DNA from 3 places in the Kitasatospora sp. CB02891 genome. Region 3 is predicted to be linked to each of the others. Evidence: riboswitches for the same ligand, from Rfam matches in the RefSeq annotation. Region 3 holds a riboswitch; each other region holds the start of a gene.
What was found. A riboswitch is a leader RNA that binds a small molecule or an ion and turns the genes downstream of it on or off. The one in region 3 is predicted to bind thiamine pyrophosphate.
Positions count from the first base shown of each region.

Region 1: it holds a riboswitch for thiamine pyrophosphate, as region 3 does, so the genes downstream of both, thiC (phosphomethylpyrimidine synthase ThiC) here and thiO (glycine oxidase ThiO) in region 3, are expected to answer to the same signal.
Region 2: it holds a riboswitch for thiamine pyrophosphate, as region 3 does, so the genes downstream of both, CG736_RS29310 (cytosine permease) here and thiO (glycine oxidase ThiO) in region 3, are expected to answer to the same signal.

Region 1 is NZ_NNBO01000019.1:46,721-52,346, reverse strand. Features, by position in the region: gene CG736_RS31535 (glycosyltransferase family 2 protein) at 1-521, opposite strand, end outside; gene CG736_RS31530 (3-oxoacyl-ACP synthase III family protein) at 518-1,525, opposite strand; gene CG736_RS31525 (flotillin family protein) at 1,666-3,168, opposite strand; gene CG736_RS31520 (hypothetical protein) at 3,354-3,554, opposite strand; TPP riboswitch at 3,702-3,834, shown strand; gene thiC (phosphomethylpyrimidine synthase ThiC) at 3,830-5,608, shown strand.
Region 2 is NZ_NNBO01000016.1:93,128-98,753, reverse strand. Features, by position in the region: gene CG736_RS29335 (hypothetical protein) at 62-283, shown strand; gene CG736_RS29330 (hypothetical protein) at 365-1,837, shown strand; gene CG736_RS29325 (NUDIX hydrolase) at 1,842-2,405, shown strand; tRNA gene CG736_RS29320 (tRNA-Ser) at 2,474-2,559, opposite strand; gene CG736_RS29315 (S1C family serine protease) at 2,622-4,334, opposite strand; TPP riboswitch at 4,576-4,727, shown strand; gene CG736_RS29310 (cytosine permease) at 4,718-5,626, shown strand, end outside.
Region 3 is NZ_NNBO01000003.1:509,571-515,196, reverse strand. Features, by position in the region: gene CG736_RS11090 (polyprenyl synthetase family protein) at 1-124, shown strand, start outside; gene CG736_RS11085 (VanZ family protein) at 125-751, opposite strand; gene thiE (thiamine phosphate synthase) at 830-1,477, opposite strand; gene CG736_RS11075 (Rv2175c family DNA-binding protein) at 1,474-1,839, opposite strand; gene CG736_RS11070 (NAD(P)/FAD-dependent oxidoreductase) at 1,861-3,066, opposite strand; TPP riboswitch at 3,115-3,227, shown strand; gene thiO (glycine oxidase ThiO) at 3,222-4,382, shown strand; gene thiS (sulfur carrier protein ThiS) at 4,379-4,588, shown strand; gene CG736_RS11055 (thiazole synthase) at 4,590-5,381, shown strand; gene CG736_RS11050 (hypothetical protein) at 5,437-5,626, shown strand, end outside.

The DNA of each region.
Region 1 (5,626 bases), on a different contig from region 3:
GTGACGGCCATGTTGTTGCCGGCGTGCATCCGGTAGGGCGTCAGGTAGCCGTGCCGGCGGCGGTGCGCGGGGCGGATCCGGCCGAAGAACGCGCCGATGCCGACCAGGACGCGGAAGGTGCCGCGGCCCAGCGGGCCGTGTTCGTCGCGGCGGGCGGTGACCTTGCCGCAGACCAGGCCGCCGCAGGCGAGCATCCCGGCGCGGGCGGCGGCCGTCCAGCCCGGTTCGGGCAGGCAGTCGGCGTCGGTGCGGGCCAGCAGGGTGGCGCCGTTCGCGATGGCGTGCCGGAAGCCGGTGTCCACGGCGCAGCCCACGCCCTTGTCCGGTTCGACCAGCAGCCGCACCGGGAACGGGGCCTGCTCGGCGAACGCCCGCACCTGCGCGCAGGTGTCGTCGGTGGAGCCGTTGTCGACCACCAGCAGGGTGAAGTCCAGGTCGCGCTGGCCGGCCAGGGCACGCAGGGCGCCGCCGATCCTGGCCGCCTCCTGATAGGCCGGGACGAGCACCCACAGGGCCGTCACGACTTCTCCCACACCATCGTCATCAGGCTGACGCCGCCGCCCAGACCGACCATCAGGACCCGCTCACCCTGCTCCAACTCATCTGTGATCCGGTCGAGTTGGACGCCGATGGTGGCGGAGGCCAGGTTGCCGAGCTCGGGCACGGTGACCACCAGCTTGTCGGCGGGCGCCCCCGTCAGCTCGACGAACCGCTCCAGGTACGGCAGCGTGACCTGGTGCACCAGCACCCGGGCGTAGGCGTCCCAGCCGAAGCCGGTGCGGGTCGCCACCCGGGTCAGGATGTCCGCGCCGATCCGCTCGAACACCCCGCGCAACTCCTTGCCGCCGCCGCGGAAGTAGCTCCACTCGTCGCCGCGCGGGTGCCGCGAGCCGCCGCCCGGGATGCCGCCGACCTCCCAGTGCTCGGACGCCGTCTCGGCCTCGACGTCGAGGATGCCGCCGCGCTCCACCCGCTCCACCACCACGGCCGCCCCGCCGTCGCCGAAGGTGTAGCCCGCGAAGCCCTCCCGGAACTCGGCCAGGCCGGACGGGTCGCGGCGCATCGCCCGGCTCGGCGTCTCCCCCGTCACCACCAGCGCCCGCCGGGCCCGCCCGGCCAGGATCATCGCGCGGGCGGCGTCGATGCCGTTCAGGAAGCTGTTGCACGCGTTGGACAGGTCGAACGCGTGCGCGCGGGAGCCGAGTTCGGCCTGCACCAGGTGCGCGGTGGCGGGCTCGCAGACGTCCCGCGAGGCGGACGCGAACAGCAGCAGGTCGACGTCCTCGGGCCCGATCCCGCGCGCCGCGAGCGCCCGGCGGGCCGCGCCCAGCGCCAGCGTGGAGGGGTGCTCGTCGTCGCGGGCGAAGCGCCGGGTGCGGATGCCGGTCGCCTTCTCGAACATGCCGTCGGGCAGCGGAAGCCGGGCGCCGGCGGCCACTTCGTCCTGCAACTGGCCGGAGGTGACGGTCTGTCGGGGCAGGCACGAGCCGGTCGCGGTGATCCCGATGCGAGGCAGGAGGTCCATGGCTCGATGCTGGCGCGGAGCCGGCCCGGGGGCGTGAGTACGGGTACTCACCCGCGGCTGAGATGTGCGGAGGCGGACACGGGTCCGCCTGGGGAGGGGGTTCCCTCGCCCGGGCGGAACGTGCCTGTCCCGGCCGGGAGTTACTCGGCGTCGGCCTGGATCGGGATGACCTGCGCCGGAGTGGCGGCGGCCTTGGCGGCCGCGGTGTTCTCGCCGTTCCCGGCGTCTGCGGCGGACGGGGACATCGCGGTGAGCAGCTGGCGGGCCAGGCCGAGGCCGGTGCCGCCCATGGTGAGCGCCTTGGCGAACATCTCGGACATGCCCTCGGCGCCGTTCAGCAGCACCATGTGCTCGACGTTGCCGAACGCGTCCGCGCCGGCCCGGACGATCGCCGGCCAGTTCTCGGCGAGCTGCTGGGCGACCACCGCCTCCTGGTTCTCGGCCAGCGCCGCGGCGCGGGCCTTGATGCCCTCGGCCTCGGCCAGGCCCTGCGCCCGGGTGGCCTCGGCCTCGGCGAGACCCTTCGCCCGGGACGCCTCGGCCTCGGCCAGGCCCTTGGCGGCCTCGGCGGCGGCCTGCGCCTCACCGGTGGCCCGGGTGGCCTCGGCCGCGGCCAGACCGCGGGCCCGGGTGGCCTCGGCCTCGGCGGCGGCGGCGACCTTGACCCGGTTCGCCTCGGCGGCGGTCTTCAGGTCGGTCTCCCGGGACAGCGCCTCGGCGGCGGAGATCCGGGCGTCGCGGTCGGCCTCGGCCTTGGTGCGGGTCTCGTACGCGCGGGCGTCCGCGGGCTTGCGGACGTCCGCCTGGAGCTGCTGCTCCTTGCGGTGCGCCTCCAGCTCGGCGACCTTGGTCTCCTGGACCACGACCTCCTGCCGGGCGGCGGCCTGCGCGAGCGGGCCGGCTTGCAGCGCCCGGGCCGCGGCGGTGTCCATCTCGGCCTGGTAACCGGCCTGCTGGATGCCGGAGTTGCGGGTGGCCTCGGCCTTGCGGGCGAACGCCTCCTGCTCGGCCTCGGTGGCCCGGCGGTCCGCCTCGGCGGCGGCGATGCGGGCGTCGCGCTGGACGGCAGCGGCGTGCGGCGCGGCCAGGTTGGTGATGTAGCCGGTCGGGTCCAGGATCTCCTGGATCTGCAGCGAGTCGATGATCAGACCGAGCTTCTCCATCTCGATGCCCGAGGCGGAGCGGGTCTCACCGGTGAGCCGCTCGCGGTCGCGGATCATGTCCTCGACCGTCAGCCCGCCGACGATGGACCGCAGGTGGCCGGCGAACACGTTGTGCACCCGCTGGCCCATCATCTTCTGCTGGTCCAGGAAACGCCGGGCTGCGTTGGCGATCGACGCGTTGTCGTCGCCCACCTTGAAGATCACAACCCCCTTGACGTGCACGGGAATTCCCTGCGACGTCACACACTCCACGTCGAGCGCGGCCTCGTTCAGGTCGAGCGAGAGCCGGCGGACCGCCTGGACGCCCGGCACCACGAAGGTGCCCCGCCCGGTCACCACGCGGAAGCCGAGGCCCTCGCCGTGCTTGGAACCCGAGATCACCAACGCCTCGTTGGGCTCGGCGACCCGCCACATGAGCTTGAACAGGACGATCAGAAGAACGACGCCTCCGACGGCGCTTCCTGCGATGCCGATCAGCATCGGCAATCTCCCCCTTCAGAGCGCGCCGGTCCCGTGCTGCGCTTGGGTTGTGCAGATCTGGCGCGGAAACCGGCGGCAGCCGCATTCTCCGCCGTTCCGGATCACGGGGGAAGGGGTGGGCGGAGGGGAACTCGCACTGTCCCGAAACGGTCGCGGGGGGTGAGCGGAATCGTTCTGACAGGCGATCAGAGCGGCTCGACGTAGACCGTGCGCGGTGGCTGGTATTCGACCACGACCACCATGGCGCCCGGCTCCAACGACTCGCCCGGCGTGGCGCGGTACGCCAGGAACGCCTCGGTGCCCAGCCGCTCCGGGATGTGCACCATCACCTCGCCGACCAGGCCTGCGCCGATCCGCCCCGTCACCCGTCCCATCAGTCCGATCACCTGGACGATTCTCCCACTTCGAACGGGGCGTGAACAGCACGATCGCGCGCGGGAGTTGCCGCCGGCGGGCGGGCGGGGCCGAGCGGTGCGCCCTGGACCGGCGTCGCATCGTGCCTTACGGTGAGGAACCGAACGCAGGCGGCCACGCCTGCGCGGAACGGGAGCTCGGAGCACCGGGCTGAGAGGGCGCTGACGGTACGCGGCCCGCGTACCACCTGCTGCGCCGACCGCAGGAACCTGACCGGGTAATGCCGGCGTAGGGAGTTGAAGGTCCGATGACCGAATTTTCTGAGCACACGTCTGCCCGGCCGTCCGCCGAGGGGTACCCCACCCCGGCCTGGCGCAAGGCCTACCGTCAGGGCAGCCGCCCCGACCTGCGGGTCCCCTACCGCGAGGTCCACCTGACCGACGGCCGGACCGTCCCGCTGTACGACACCTCCGGCCCGTACACCGACCCCGACCTGCCCACCGACGTCCGACGCGGACTGCCCGCCCTCCGCGACGCCTGGATCCGCCAACGCGGCGACGTCGAGGAGTACGACGGCCGGGAGGCCCGGCCCGAGGACGACGGCATCAAGCACACCGCGCCGCGCGGCGGCGACCTGCGCAACCTGGACGCCGTCTTCCCCGGCCGCCCGCGCCGCCCGCTGCGCGCCAGGGACGGCGTCGCCGTCACCCAACTCGGCTATGCCAAGCGCGGGTTGATCACCCCGGAGATGGAGTTCGTGGCGCTCCGGGAAGGCCTGGAGCCGGAGTTCGTGCGCGAGCAGGTGGCGCGCGGGCGGGCCGTCATCCCGGTCAACGTCAACCACCCCGAGAGCGAACCGGCCGTCATCGGCACCGACTTCCTGGTGAAGATCAACGCCAACATCGGCAACTCCGCCGTCACGTCCTCCATCGAGGAGGAGGTGGAGAAGATGACCTGGGCCACCCGCTGGGGCGCCGACACCGTCATGGACCTCTCCACCGGCCGCAACATCCACACCACCCGCGAGTGGATCCTGCGCAACTCCCCCGTCCCGATCGGCACCGTCCCGCTCTACCAGGCGCTGGAGAAGGTCGACGGCCGGGCCGAGGACCTCAGCTGGGAGGTCTACCGGGACACCGTCCTCGAACAGTGCGAGCAGGGCGTCGACTACATGACGGTGCACGCCGGCGTGCTGCTGCGGTACGTGCCGCTCACCGCCCGCCGCAAGACCGGCATCGTCTCGCGCGGCGGCTCCATCATGGCCGCCTGGTGCCTGGCGCACCATCAGGAGAACTTCCTCTACACCCACTTCGAGGAACTCTGCGACCTGCTGCGCGCCTACGACGTCACCTTCTCGCTCGGTGACGGCCTGCGCCCCGGCTCCATCGCCGACGCCAACGACGAGGCGCAGTTCGCCGAACTCACCACCCTCGGCGAGCTCGGCCGGATCGCCCGGGCCAAGGACGTCCAGGTGATGATCGAGGGCCCCGGGCACGTCCCGATGCACAAGATCCGCGAGAACATGGAACTCCAGCAGGAGATCTGCGACGAGGCCCCGTTCTACACGCTCGGCCCGCTCACCACCGACGTCGCCCCCGGCTACGACCACATCACCTCCGGCATCGGCGCCGCGATGATCGCCTGGTGGGGCACCGCGATGCTCTGCTACGTCACCCCCAAGGAACACCTGGGCCTGCCCAACCGCGACGACGTCAAGACCGGCGTCATCACCTACAAGATCGCCGCCCACGCCGCCGACCTCGCCAAGGGCCACCCCGGCGCCCAGGCCTGGGACGACGCCCTCTCCGACGCCCGCTTCGAGTTCCGCTGGGAGGACCAGTTCAACCTGGCCCTCGACCCGGAGACCGCCCGCGCCTTCCACGACGAGACCCTCCCCGCCGAACCCGCCAAGACCGCGCACTTCTGCTCCATGTGCGGCCCGAAGTTCTGCTCGATGAAGATCAGCCGCCAGATCCGCGACGAACACGGCACCGACCTCGACGACACCGTCCAGGCCGGCATGGCCGAGAAGTCCGCCGAGTTCGCCGCCCACGGCAACCGGGTCTACCTCCCGCTCACCGACTGACACCCCACGCGCCGGCGC
Region 2 (5,626 bases), on a different contig from region 3:
CCCCGGGCAAGCGTCGCCGCCCCCTGTCGGGCTGTCGGTCGGTTCGGGCACCCTGGTACCCATGCGCGCACCCCGTGTCCAGTGCCCCGCCTGCGACCGCCCGGTCGCCCTGATGCCCACCCGCCGCACCGGCTACGGCGTCATCCACGACCACAAGCGCGACCGCCGCTCGCTACAGCTGTGCGACGGCAGCATGCGCCAACTCCCGCTCAGCGACGCCGCCCTGTGGCAGGACGCGCTCCCCGGGCTGCCCGCCCCGGACGGGCCGCCGACGCTGTTCTGACGGCCCGTCGGTCCGGGGCTGGTCAGCGCCGGACGCCGCAGGTAGCGTCCCGGTGCGACGGTTCGTCCTGGGGGGCACGGCATGGCGTACGACGGCGGCAGGCAGTACCAGTACCTGGAGTCGCTCGACTCGGCCCGGACGGCCGGGCCCGGGGACGGCCGGGGCGAGGAGCTGCAGCTGCAGATCTTCACCGAGGTGCTGCTGACGCTGGCGCTCGGCCGCGAGGTGGTCGTCCCGCAGTCGTTCGCCTTCGACTCGTTCGGGTTCCACCGGGTCGCGGCCACCGTCCTGCGCGCCAGGGACAGCAGCGCACCGGGCGAACACCCGTTCCGGCTCCACCTGTTCGGGGCGCGCTCGTACGAGGAGGCGGTGGCGGGCATGCTCGCCAGGACGGTCGATCCGGCCGGCCCGTTCCTGAGCCTCCTGCTGCCCGAGCTCAGCGACCCCGCCGCCCACGGCCTCGACCCCGGCGAGGTGCGGGAACAGGCCGCCGACTTCGACCGGCTGCTGAGCGCCGAATGGCTCGACCCGGAACGGGCCGACGGGCTGGCGGTGGTCCGCGACGAGTTCCGGCACCTCCCCCGGGTGGCGGCCCGGCCGCCCGCCCGGCTGTACGCCCTCGGCGAGCTGGTGGTCGCCGCCGTCGACCCGGCCTCGCCGATGGGACGGGCAGTGGCCGACCTGCCCGAGCCGTACCGGGAGGTGCACGCCACGCTGGCCACCGCGATCCGCCGCCTCGGCGTCGACCGGCCGCAGGCCTTCCACCACCGCAGCCGGTTGCGGCTGGCCCGGCCGTGGCCCGGCGACGCCGCCGGACGGACCCCCGAGGAGATCGTCGGCGGGCCGGAGACCCTCGGCCTGGTGGTCGAGTTCGTCGACACCCTCTACAACCTGACCGTGGTCGACTCCATCGGCGTCGCCGACACCACTCTCAGCACCGGCCAGGGCCTCGACGACGCCCGACTGGCCGCCCGCGCCGCCGCCCAGGAACTCGCCCTCGCCCAGTACCGCCACCGAGCCGGGCAGACCCGCCCGGAGACGGACCGGGCCGGCTCGGGACCGCTGTTCGAGATCAGGCTCGGCGCGGCGGCCGGCCTCGCCGACGACCGGGTGCGCGCCCGGATGGCGGCGCTGCGCACCGACGCCGGCGACGCGATCGCCGCCCTGATGCAGGCCCGCGCCGAGCGCGGCCGCACTGCCAAGTCGCCGTTCTGGAAGGGCATCGAGCGGTTGCGGACGGCCGAGGACCCGCTCGCCGCGCGCAAGGCGCTGGACGCCCACCTGGCCCGGGTCGCCGCCGTCCTCGGCGACCGGACCGGGCTGGCCCCGATCGGCGGGTTCGCGATCGAACTGGTGCTCACCGCCGCGGGCGCGGTCGGCCCCGCGCTGGCCACCGAGGTGTGGCGGCTGCCCGGGCTGGTCGGCTACCCGGCGATGGCGGCCGGCGCGGTCGGCAACGTCCTGTACCGCAAGAGCAAGGACAGCCTGGCGCGCCGGCTCTCCAGCAGACGGCTGGCCTGCGCGCTGGGACGAGTCGTCGACCTGAGGAGCTGACACGGTGACAGATCCCGAGCACCCGGACGCCATCCGCCGCACCCGGGAGGTGCTCGCCTACCGCAACCGCTTCGTCGACGTCTACGACGACGAGGTCGCCTTCCCGAGCGGCTCCGCCGGCCGCTACCTGAGGATCCGTCACCGTGCCGAGGGCCTCGGCGTGGTGGTGCTCCCCGTCCACGGCGAGCTCGTCGGGCTGGTCCGCACCTACCGCTACCCGCTCGGCCGCCCCCAGTGGGGCCTGCCCCGCGGCTTCGCCCATAACGCCGACCCGCTGGTCACCGCGCGCGCCGAACTGCACGAGGAACTCGGCGTCCCCGACGCCGAGTTCCACCTCCTCGGCACCATGACCCCCGACTCCGGCCTGCTCGCCGGCGCCGTCGCCGTCGTCCACGCCACCGTCCCCGACCCCGTCCCCACCGGCGCCCCCCGCGACCCCGACGAAGTCGTCGAGACCCGCTGGCTCCCCCTCCCCGACCTCCACCACTGGATCACCACCGGCCGCCTCGACGACGGCATGACCCTCGCCGCCCTCACCCTCGCCCGCGCCCACGGCCGCCTCCCCTGACGCACCGTCACCCGCGAACGCCGAACGGCCCCCGACCGGAGGTACAGGTCGGGGGCCGTTCTCAGGCGCGGAGGGTGTGGGATTTGAACCCACGGTGGCGCGAAGCCACGACAGTTTTCAAGACTGGTCCCTTAGGCCGCTCGGGCAACCCTCCTCGGCGGAGGCCAGCCTAACGGGTCGGGGCGGGTTCGGTGCACACCGTTCCGGTGGGGTGGGTCAGTTGTCGCCCTTGCGTTCGCCGAGGGTGACGGTGGTCTTGGCGGCCTTGCCGTCGCGGGTGTACTCGACCTCGACCTTCTCGCCGGGCTTGTGCGTCCAGATCTCGCTGACCAGGGTCGGGCCGCTGTCGATGGCGATGCCGCCGAGCTTGGTGATGACGTCGCCGGCCTTCAGGCCGGCCTGGTCGGCGGGGCCGCCGGGGGTGACGGCGGGGGTGTCGCGGACCGGGGCGGTGGCGATCTGGGCGCCGTCGCCGCGGTAGTCGTCGTTGCGCAGGACGCCGAGGATCGCGTAGACCGGCGTGCCGTCCTTGATCAGGGTCTGGGCGACCCACTTGGCCTGGTTGATCGGGATGGCGAAGCCGAGACCGATGGAGCCGGCCCGGCCGGAGCCGCTGGTGTTGGACTGGATCGCCGAGTTGATGCCGATGACCGAGCCGGAGCCGTCCAGCAGCGGGCCGCCGGAGTTGCCGGGGTTGATCGAGGCGTCGGTCTGCAGGGCGTTCATGTACGAGGACTGGGCGCCGGTCTCGTCGCCGGAGGCGACCGGGCGGTCCTTGGCGGAGATGATGCCGGTGGTGACGGTGCCTTCGAGGCCGTAGGGCGCGCCGATGGCGATGGTGGCGTCGCCGATGGCGACCTTGTCGGAGTCGCCGAGCGGCAGCGGGACGAGCTTGTCCTTGGGCGGGTTCTCCAGGCGGATGACCGCGACGTCGTAGCCCTCGGCGCGGCCGACCACGGACGCGTCGTAGGAGGAGCCGTCGGAGAACTTGACGGTGAGCTTGCCGCCCTTGGCCGCGGGCGCGACCACGTGGTTGTTGGTCAGGATGTGGCCCTCGGTGTCGAAGACGAATCCGGTGCCGGTGCCGGACTCGCTGGAGTTCGAGGCCTTGATGGTGACGGTGGACGGCAGCGCCTTGGCGGCGATCCCGGCGACGGACTCGGGAGCCCGGTCCAGGTTCTGGTGGGTGTTGCCGACGGTGACGGTGGTGCTGCTGTGGCTGGCGCCGGTGCCGCCGCTGCCGCCCTTGTCGGAGACGGACGCGCCGATCGCGCCGCCGGCCAGGCCGGCCACCAGGGCGACCGCCGCGACCAGGGCGACGAATCCGCCGCGCTTGCCCTTGCCGGACCCGCCGGGGGCGGGCTGCGGGCTGCCCCACGGCGCACCCGGTTCGCCCGGTCCGCCGACACCGCCGGTGCCGCCGGACGGGTGGCCCCAGCCGCCCACCGGGTGGCCGGCGCCGAACGGGTGCTGCGGCTCGCCGGGGACGCCGGGCGCACCCGGGGCGCCGGGCGCACCGGCCTGGGCGAGCGGCGGCACGGCCGGGACGGCCGCGGTCGGCGCGTAGGGGTTGACCGGTGCGTCGGCGGCGGGCTGCGCGTAGGGGCCGGCCGGTGCGGCGACGCTGCCGTACGGGTTCTGGAACGGCGGCGGCGCGTCCACCGGGGCGGCGGGCGGGGCGGCCGGCGCCCCGGGCACCTTCCCGAGCTGCATGGTCTCGTCGGGGGCCGGCGCGGCGGGCACCTTCCCGAGCTGCATCGTCCCGTCGGAGACCGGCGCGGCCGGGGCCGCCGGCAGCACCGGCGGCGGCGCGTCGAGGTAGGCGGGAGCGGGCGCGGGCGTCCCGGAGCCGGCGGAGGCCGCCTCGGTGCCGGTGGCCGCGGGGGCCTTCTCCGGCGGGGTGGTACCACTCGCGTGCTCGGTGCTCACGGACGACCTCCATCGCTGACAGAATCTTGGGCCGCGGTCCGTCGCGCCGGCGGCGCGGCCACAGCCTCGGGGCACAGTTTTTCCTATGCCGGATTCGGACACCGTAAGCGGGCCCCTGAAGAAATCATGAGAAGCCTTAGGCCTCGCTGACATGCACATCAGTGGTCCCGCGGTGCGGACGCCGATCCCCCCGGCCTTGGCGTTCCCCAGCCCGGAGGCTAGCCTGTCGCTCCTGTAAACCGAAGAACGTCGCGGGAGCTTGGACCAGCCAGGCTGAGAGTGCGCCGGATCGACCGTAGGGCATGGCGGTGACGCCGCCCCGGTCGAGGGGGCGCTGACCGCCTGAACCTGTCCGGATAATGCCGGCGTAGGGAGTATCGGCCATGACGGCTGTTCCGTCTGCCCAAATTTCCGATCATGAGGCTGCCGCGCGGGCCGAGGCCCCGCTGACCCTCGACACGGCGCCGCCGCGCACCCTGGACTTCCGGGCGCTGTTCGCCCTGTGGGCCAACCTCGGGGTGAGCCTGATCGGCTTCACCAGCGCCGCGACGGTGCTGGGCAAGCAGGGCCACGAGCTGGGCTTCACCGCGGCGGTGACGGCGATCGTGGCGGGCACCGCGATCGGCACCGCGATGCTGGCGGTGGCGGCCCTGGTGGGCGCCCGCACGGGTGCGCCGGCGATGGCGGTGCTGCGCGGCCTGTTCGGCACCCGGCTGTCGTACGTGCCGACGGTGCTGAACATCCTCCAGTGCGTCGGCTGGGGCGTGTACGAGCTGACGGTGATCGCCTGGGGCGCCCAGACGGTGGCCGGCACCGAGGGCTGGCGCTGGCTGTTCGTGCTGCTGGCGGGCGTGCTGACGACGGTGCTGACGATCTGGCCGCTGGGCGCGATCGCGGTGCTGCGCAAGTACGTGGCGGTCGCGGTCGGCGTGGCGATGGTCTACTTCACGGTGCAGTTCGCCCGGCTGGGCTTCCCGGACCCGGGCGCGGGCAACTGGGACGGCTTCCTGTCGGCGACGGACGCGGTGATCGCGGTGTCGATCTCGTTCGTGCCGCTGGCCGCCGACTACACCCGGCACGCCCGCAGCTCGGCGAAGGCGTTCTGGGGGACGTTCTCCGGCTACACGGTGGCCCAGGTCTGGTGCTACGTGCTGGGCGTGGTGGCGCTGCTGCAGTCCGGCGGCGACCCGGACAAGATCCTCGGCTCGTTCACCGGCGTGGCCGCGGGCTGGGCGTTCCTGCTGGTGCTGGTGCTGCGCGAGTCGGACCAGTCGTTCGCGAACGTGTACTCG
Region 3 (5,626 bases):
GGCCCGCATCGACCGGCTGCTCACCGAAGCGCTGACCGCCCTGCGCAACGCGCCGATCGCCGACGGCCCGACCCGCGAAGTGCTCCAGGCGCTGGCGGACGCGGCGACGGTGCGCAAGTACTGATCAGCGGGCCCACCACCGCCGGGAGGCGAGTGCGGCCAGCCCGGCGCCGGTGGCGTTCAGCAGGACGTCGTCCACCGAGGAGACGCGGTCCAGCCACAGCACGTACTGGGCGGTCTCCACCAGCACCGAGCAGGCCGCACCGAGCGCCAGCATCCGGGGCACGGACGCCAGCGCACGGAACCGCACCGGCGCGAAGAAGCCGAGCGCCGCGAACACCAGCAGATTGCCGCCGATCTGCACCACCGCGGTGACCGGCGTGCCCTGGGTGAGGACCTCGTACAGGTCCCGCAACGGCAGCAGGCTGACCCGCCGGGGTGCGACACCCGCCCCCGGGCCCGGCAGCAGAATCATCCAGACCCACGGAACCGTCCCGTGCACCACGGCGACCTCGGCGAACGACCGCCCCCACCCCCGGTCGCCCCGCCGCCGGGCCAGCACCCACACCAGCCCCGCCGACAGCGGCAACGCGACCAGCGACCAGAACACCGCCGCATTGACCGTCCCGAGCCACGGCTGCCACCCGGCACGGTGATGCAACGGTCGCTGCGCGACGAACGCGACGGCCGCAGCGAGAAGGACGGCCGGGGCGAGCAGCACGGCCCGGCGGGCACGGAATTCGGGGTTCACGACTGCACGGAGGCCACCAGAGCCGCCAACGGTTCCCGGTGAGGGTGCGGAACCAGGGGCGATCGGTCACCCACCTGCCTACCGCAGGCGCGCAGCCAGTTGCGCCGCCGCCGCGCCCGGGTCCTCGGCGGCCGTGAGGGCCCGGACGACCACGATGCGGGTGGCGCCGGCGGCCAGGACCTGGTCGAGGTTGTCGTGGTCGATGCCGCCGATCGCGAACCAGGGTCGGGCCGGGTCGGCGGCGGCCGCGTAGCGGACGAGGTCGAGGCCGGGGGCGTGGCGGCCGGGCTTGGTGGGGGTGGGCCAGACCGGGCCGGTGCAGAAGTAGTCGACGCCGGGCTCGGTGATCGCCGCGTCCACTTCGGTCTCGGCGTGGCAGGAGCGTCCGATCAGGACGTCCTCGCCGAGGATGGCCCGGGCGACGGCCACCGGCAGGTCGTCCTGCCCGAGGTGCAGCACGTCGGGGCGGGCGCCGAAGGCGACGTCGGCGCGGTCGTTGACGGCCAGCAGCTTGCCGTGCCGCTGGGCCGCGTCCGCGAAGACCTCCAGGTAGTCGAGCTCCTGGCGGGCCTCCAGGTTCTTGTCCCGGAGCTGGACGATGTCGACGCCGCCGGCCAGCACGGCGTCCAGGAAGTCGGCCAGGTCGCCCTGCTCGCGCCGGGCGTCGGTGCACAGGTAGAGCTTCGCGTCGGCGAGCTGCTGACGGGCTGCCACCGGGCTGGTCACAGCGCCAGGGCCTGGGCGCGGCGCTTGACCTCGGTGCCGCGGTTCTCGCGCAGCGCCTGGATCGGGCTGCCGGGCAGCGACGGGTCCTCGGTGAACATCCACTCCAGGATCTCCTGGTCGGAGAAGCCGCAGTCGCGGAGCACCGTGAGGGTGCCGACCAGGTGCTTGACCGGGCCGTCGTCCTCGATGAAGTCGGCGGGCACCTGGAGGGAGTTGTTCTCGCCGCGGCGGACGGCCAACAGGGTGCGGTTCCTCACCATGTCGCGGACCTCGGTGATCACCACGCCCCACCGCTCCGAGATGTCGGGCAGGTACAGCCACGCAGGGACCAGGGCGTCAATCTTGGGATCAATCTTGCTCACGGCACCCAGCCTACCCATCCGCTAGCGGGTGGCCGCCTTCAGCTGGACGGCCGGATCGGCCGCGAGCTCCGGGTCGAGCACCGTGCCGCGTTCGATCAGGCGGCGGCCCTGCGCCAGGTCGCGCGGCCGGTCCACGGCCAGCAGGGCGACCAGCGCGCCGTCGCGCAGCCACAGCACCGACCAGTCCCGGCCGGACGGGGAGCCCCGCCACAGCAGGTGGTCGGCCCCGGCGTGCCGGCCGGCGTACTGCACCATGCGGTCGAACTGCTCGGACCAGAAGTACGGGACGGGGTCGTAGGGCGCGTCCAGGGCGCCGAGCACGGAGGCGGCGACGGTGCCGCCGGAGTGCAGGGCGTGGTCCCAGTGCTGGACGGCCAGCCGGGCGCCGAACCGGGCGGACGGGTAGGAGACGCAGTCGCCGGCCGCCCAGACGCCGGGCAGCGCGGTGCGCAGGCGGTCGTCGACCGGGATCGTGCCGTCGGGGTCGAGGGCGAGCGGGCTGCCGGCGAGCCAGCCGGTGGCGGGGCGGGCGCCGATGCCGACCACCACCTCGTCGGCGGGCAGGTGGGTGCCGTCGGCGAGCAGCACCCCGCCGTCGGCGGCCCCGGCGACGCCGACGCCGCAGCGCAGTTCGACGCCGGCGGCGGCGTACCACTCGGTCATCAGCGTGCCGAGTTCGGCGGGCAGCGCCCCGGCCAGCGGGGTGGCGGCGGCCTCGACGACGGTGACGTGGCAGCCGAGGGCGCGGGCGACGGTGGCGGTCTCGGCGCCGATCCAGCCCGCGCCGACCAGCACGATCCGCTTGCCGGGGGTGAGCGCGGCGCGCAGCGCGTGCGCGTCGTCGACGGTGCGCAGGGTGCGGGCGCCGGGCAGGCCCGGCAGCGTGCGGGGGTCGGCACCGGTGGCGATCACCAGGGCGTGGTACGGGAGTTCGGCGCGATCGGTGTGCAGCACGCCGGCGTTCAGGCCGGTGGCCCGGTGGCCGGTGAGCAGGTCGACGCCGAGGCCGCTCCAGTCGATCTCGAAGGCGGTGGCGTCGGCCTTGCCGAGCAGCACGTTCTTGGAGAGCGGCGGCCGGTCGTACGGCAGGTGGAGTTCCTCGCCGACCAGGGTGACGGCGCCCTGCCAGCCGCCCTGCCGCAGGTTCAGGGCGGCCTGTGCGCCCGCCATGCCCGCCCCGACCACGACGACCCGGTCCGTTGCCCTCAGCTCAGCCACGGCGTCCACCCTAACCGGCCTGCGGCCGCTGCGGGCACCGGCGTTAAAGTGGAGGGACTACCTCATCACGGGAGCCCGGCGCACCGGGCTGAGAGGCGGGCTGTGGCGGCCCGCGACCGTCCGAACCTGATCCGGGTCATGCCGGCGAAGGGAGAAGAAGTGCTGTGGCACCTACCGACGTGCTGGTGATCGGCGGCGGCATCATCGGCCTCGGCGTCGCCTGGCGCACCGCGCAGCGCGGGCTGAGCGTCGCGGTGGTGGACCCGTCGCCGGGCGGCGGCGCGGCGCAGGTCGCCGCCGGGATGCTCGCGCCGGTCACCGAACTCCAGTACGGCGAGGAGCCGTTGCTGCGCCTGGGCATGGCGTCGAACGAGCGCTACGGCGCGTTCGCGGCCGAGCTGACCGAGCTGACCGGCCTGGACACCGGCTACCGCCGCACCGGCACGCTGGCCGTCGCGCTGGACTCCGACGACCGCGAGGAGCTGCGCGAACTGCACGCCTTCCACGGCCGGCTGGGCCTGGAGTCGCAGTGGCTGACCGGCCGGGAGTGCCGGCGGCTGGAGCCGATGCTGGCCCCGGGCGTACGCGGCGGCCTGCACGTCGCCGAGGACCACCAGGTGGACGGCCGCCGCCTCGCCGCCGCGCTGGTCGCGGCCTGCAAGCTGCTGGGCGTCGCCTTCCACCGCACCCAGGCCGCCGAACTGCTGGTCGACCGCGACGGGGCCGACGGCGACCGGGCCATCGGCGTGCGGCTGTTGACGGGCGAGCAACTGACCGCCGGACGGACGGTGCTGGCGGCCGGCTCCCGCAGCCACCTGCTGCCGGGCCTGCCGGACGGGGTGCTGCCGGCGATCCGCCCGGTGAAGGGGCAGGTGGTGCGGCTGCGGATCCCGAAGCTGTACGCGCCGTTCCTGTCCCGCAACGTGCGCGCCGTGGTGCGCGGGCAGCACCTGTACCTGGTGCCGCGCGCCGACGGCGAGTTGGTGATCGGCGCGACCACCGAGGAGATGGGCCACGACACCACCGTCACCGCGGGCGGCGTGTACGAGCTGCTCCGGGACGCGCACGAACTCGTGCCCGGCATCACCGAGTTGCCGCTGGTGGAGACCAACGCGGGGCTGCGGCCGGGCTCGCCCGACAACGCGCCGCTGCTCGGCCCGACCGCACTGCCCGGCCTGGCCGCCGCCACCGGGCACTACCGCAACGGCGTGCTGCTCACCCCGGTCACCGCCGACCTGCTCGCCGACTACCTGGCCACCGGCGAACTCTCCCCGCTGGCGACCGACTTCACCCCCGACCGCTTCCGCACCGAGGTGCCCGCATGAACACCGTCGCCCTGACCGTCAACGGCGAACCCCGCACACTGCCCGAAGCCACCACCCTGGACGCGGTGGTCGCCGAGGTGTCCGCCGCCAACACCGGCGTCGCCGCCGCCGTCAACGAGGCCGTGGTGCCGCGCAGTTCGTGGCCGACCACGGCGCTGCTGGCGGGCGACCGGGTGGAGATCCTCACCGCCGTGCAGGGAGGCTGAGATGGCCGACGACCTGCTGACCATCGGCGACACCGCCTTCGCCTCCCGCCTGATCATGGGCACCGGCGGCGCGCCCAGCCTGGACGTGCTGGAGCAGGCGCTGCGGGTCTCCGGCACCGAACTGACCACGGTGGCGATGCGCCGGGTCAACACCGCTACCCAGGGCTCGGTGCTGGAGGTGCTGGCCCGCAACGGCATCCGGATCCTCCCGAACACGGCCGGCTGCTACACCGCCGGCGAGGCCGTGCTCACCGCCCGCCTCGCCCGCGAGGCGCTCGGCACCGACTGGGTGAAGCTGGAGGTGATCGCCGACGAGCGCACCCTGCTGCCCGACCCGATCGAACTCCTGGACGCCGCCGAGACCTTGGTCGACGACGGCTTCACCGTGCTGCCGTACACCAACGACGACCCGGTGCTGGCCCGCAAGCTGGAGGACGTCGGCTGCGCGGCGATCATGCCGCTGGGCTCGCCGATCGGCTCCGGCCTGGGCATCCGCAACCCGCACAACTTCCAGCTGATCGTGGAGTCCGCGAACGTCCCGGTGGTGCTCGACGCGGGTGCGGGCACCGCCAGCGACGTCGCCCTGGCGATGGAACTCGGCTGCTCCGCCGTGATGCTGGCGTCCGCCGTGACCCGCGCCCAGGATCCGGTGCTGATGGCCGACGCGATGCGCCGCGCCGTCGAGGCCGGCCGCCTCGCCCACCGGGCCGGCCGGATCCCGCGCCGCTACTACGCCGAGGCCTCCTCCCCCACCGCCGGCCTGGCCGACACCCGGGAGCGCCCGGCGTTCTGACGGCGCGCCCGAACCGCCGGGCGCCCCGGCGCGTCCTCGGGCCGAGGGGGTGCGCATGGCACAGGCACGACGGAACCGGGCCGACCTGGTGGGCGCGGTGGTGTTCTGCGCGGCGGCGGCGCTGCTGACCGGCGCGCTGCTGTGGCTGGTCTGGCAGTTCACCCACCTCGCCCCGGGCCTGGAGACGGCCGGACGCGACGCCCCGCGCAACGGCGCGGTGCGGCTCTCCGGGCTGCTGCTGCTCC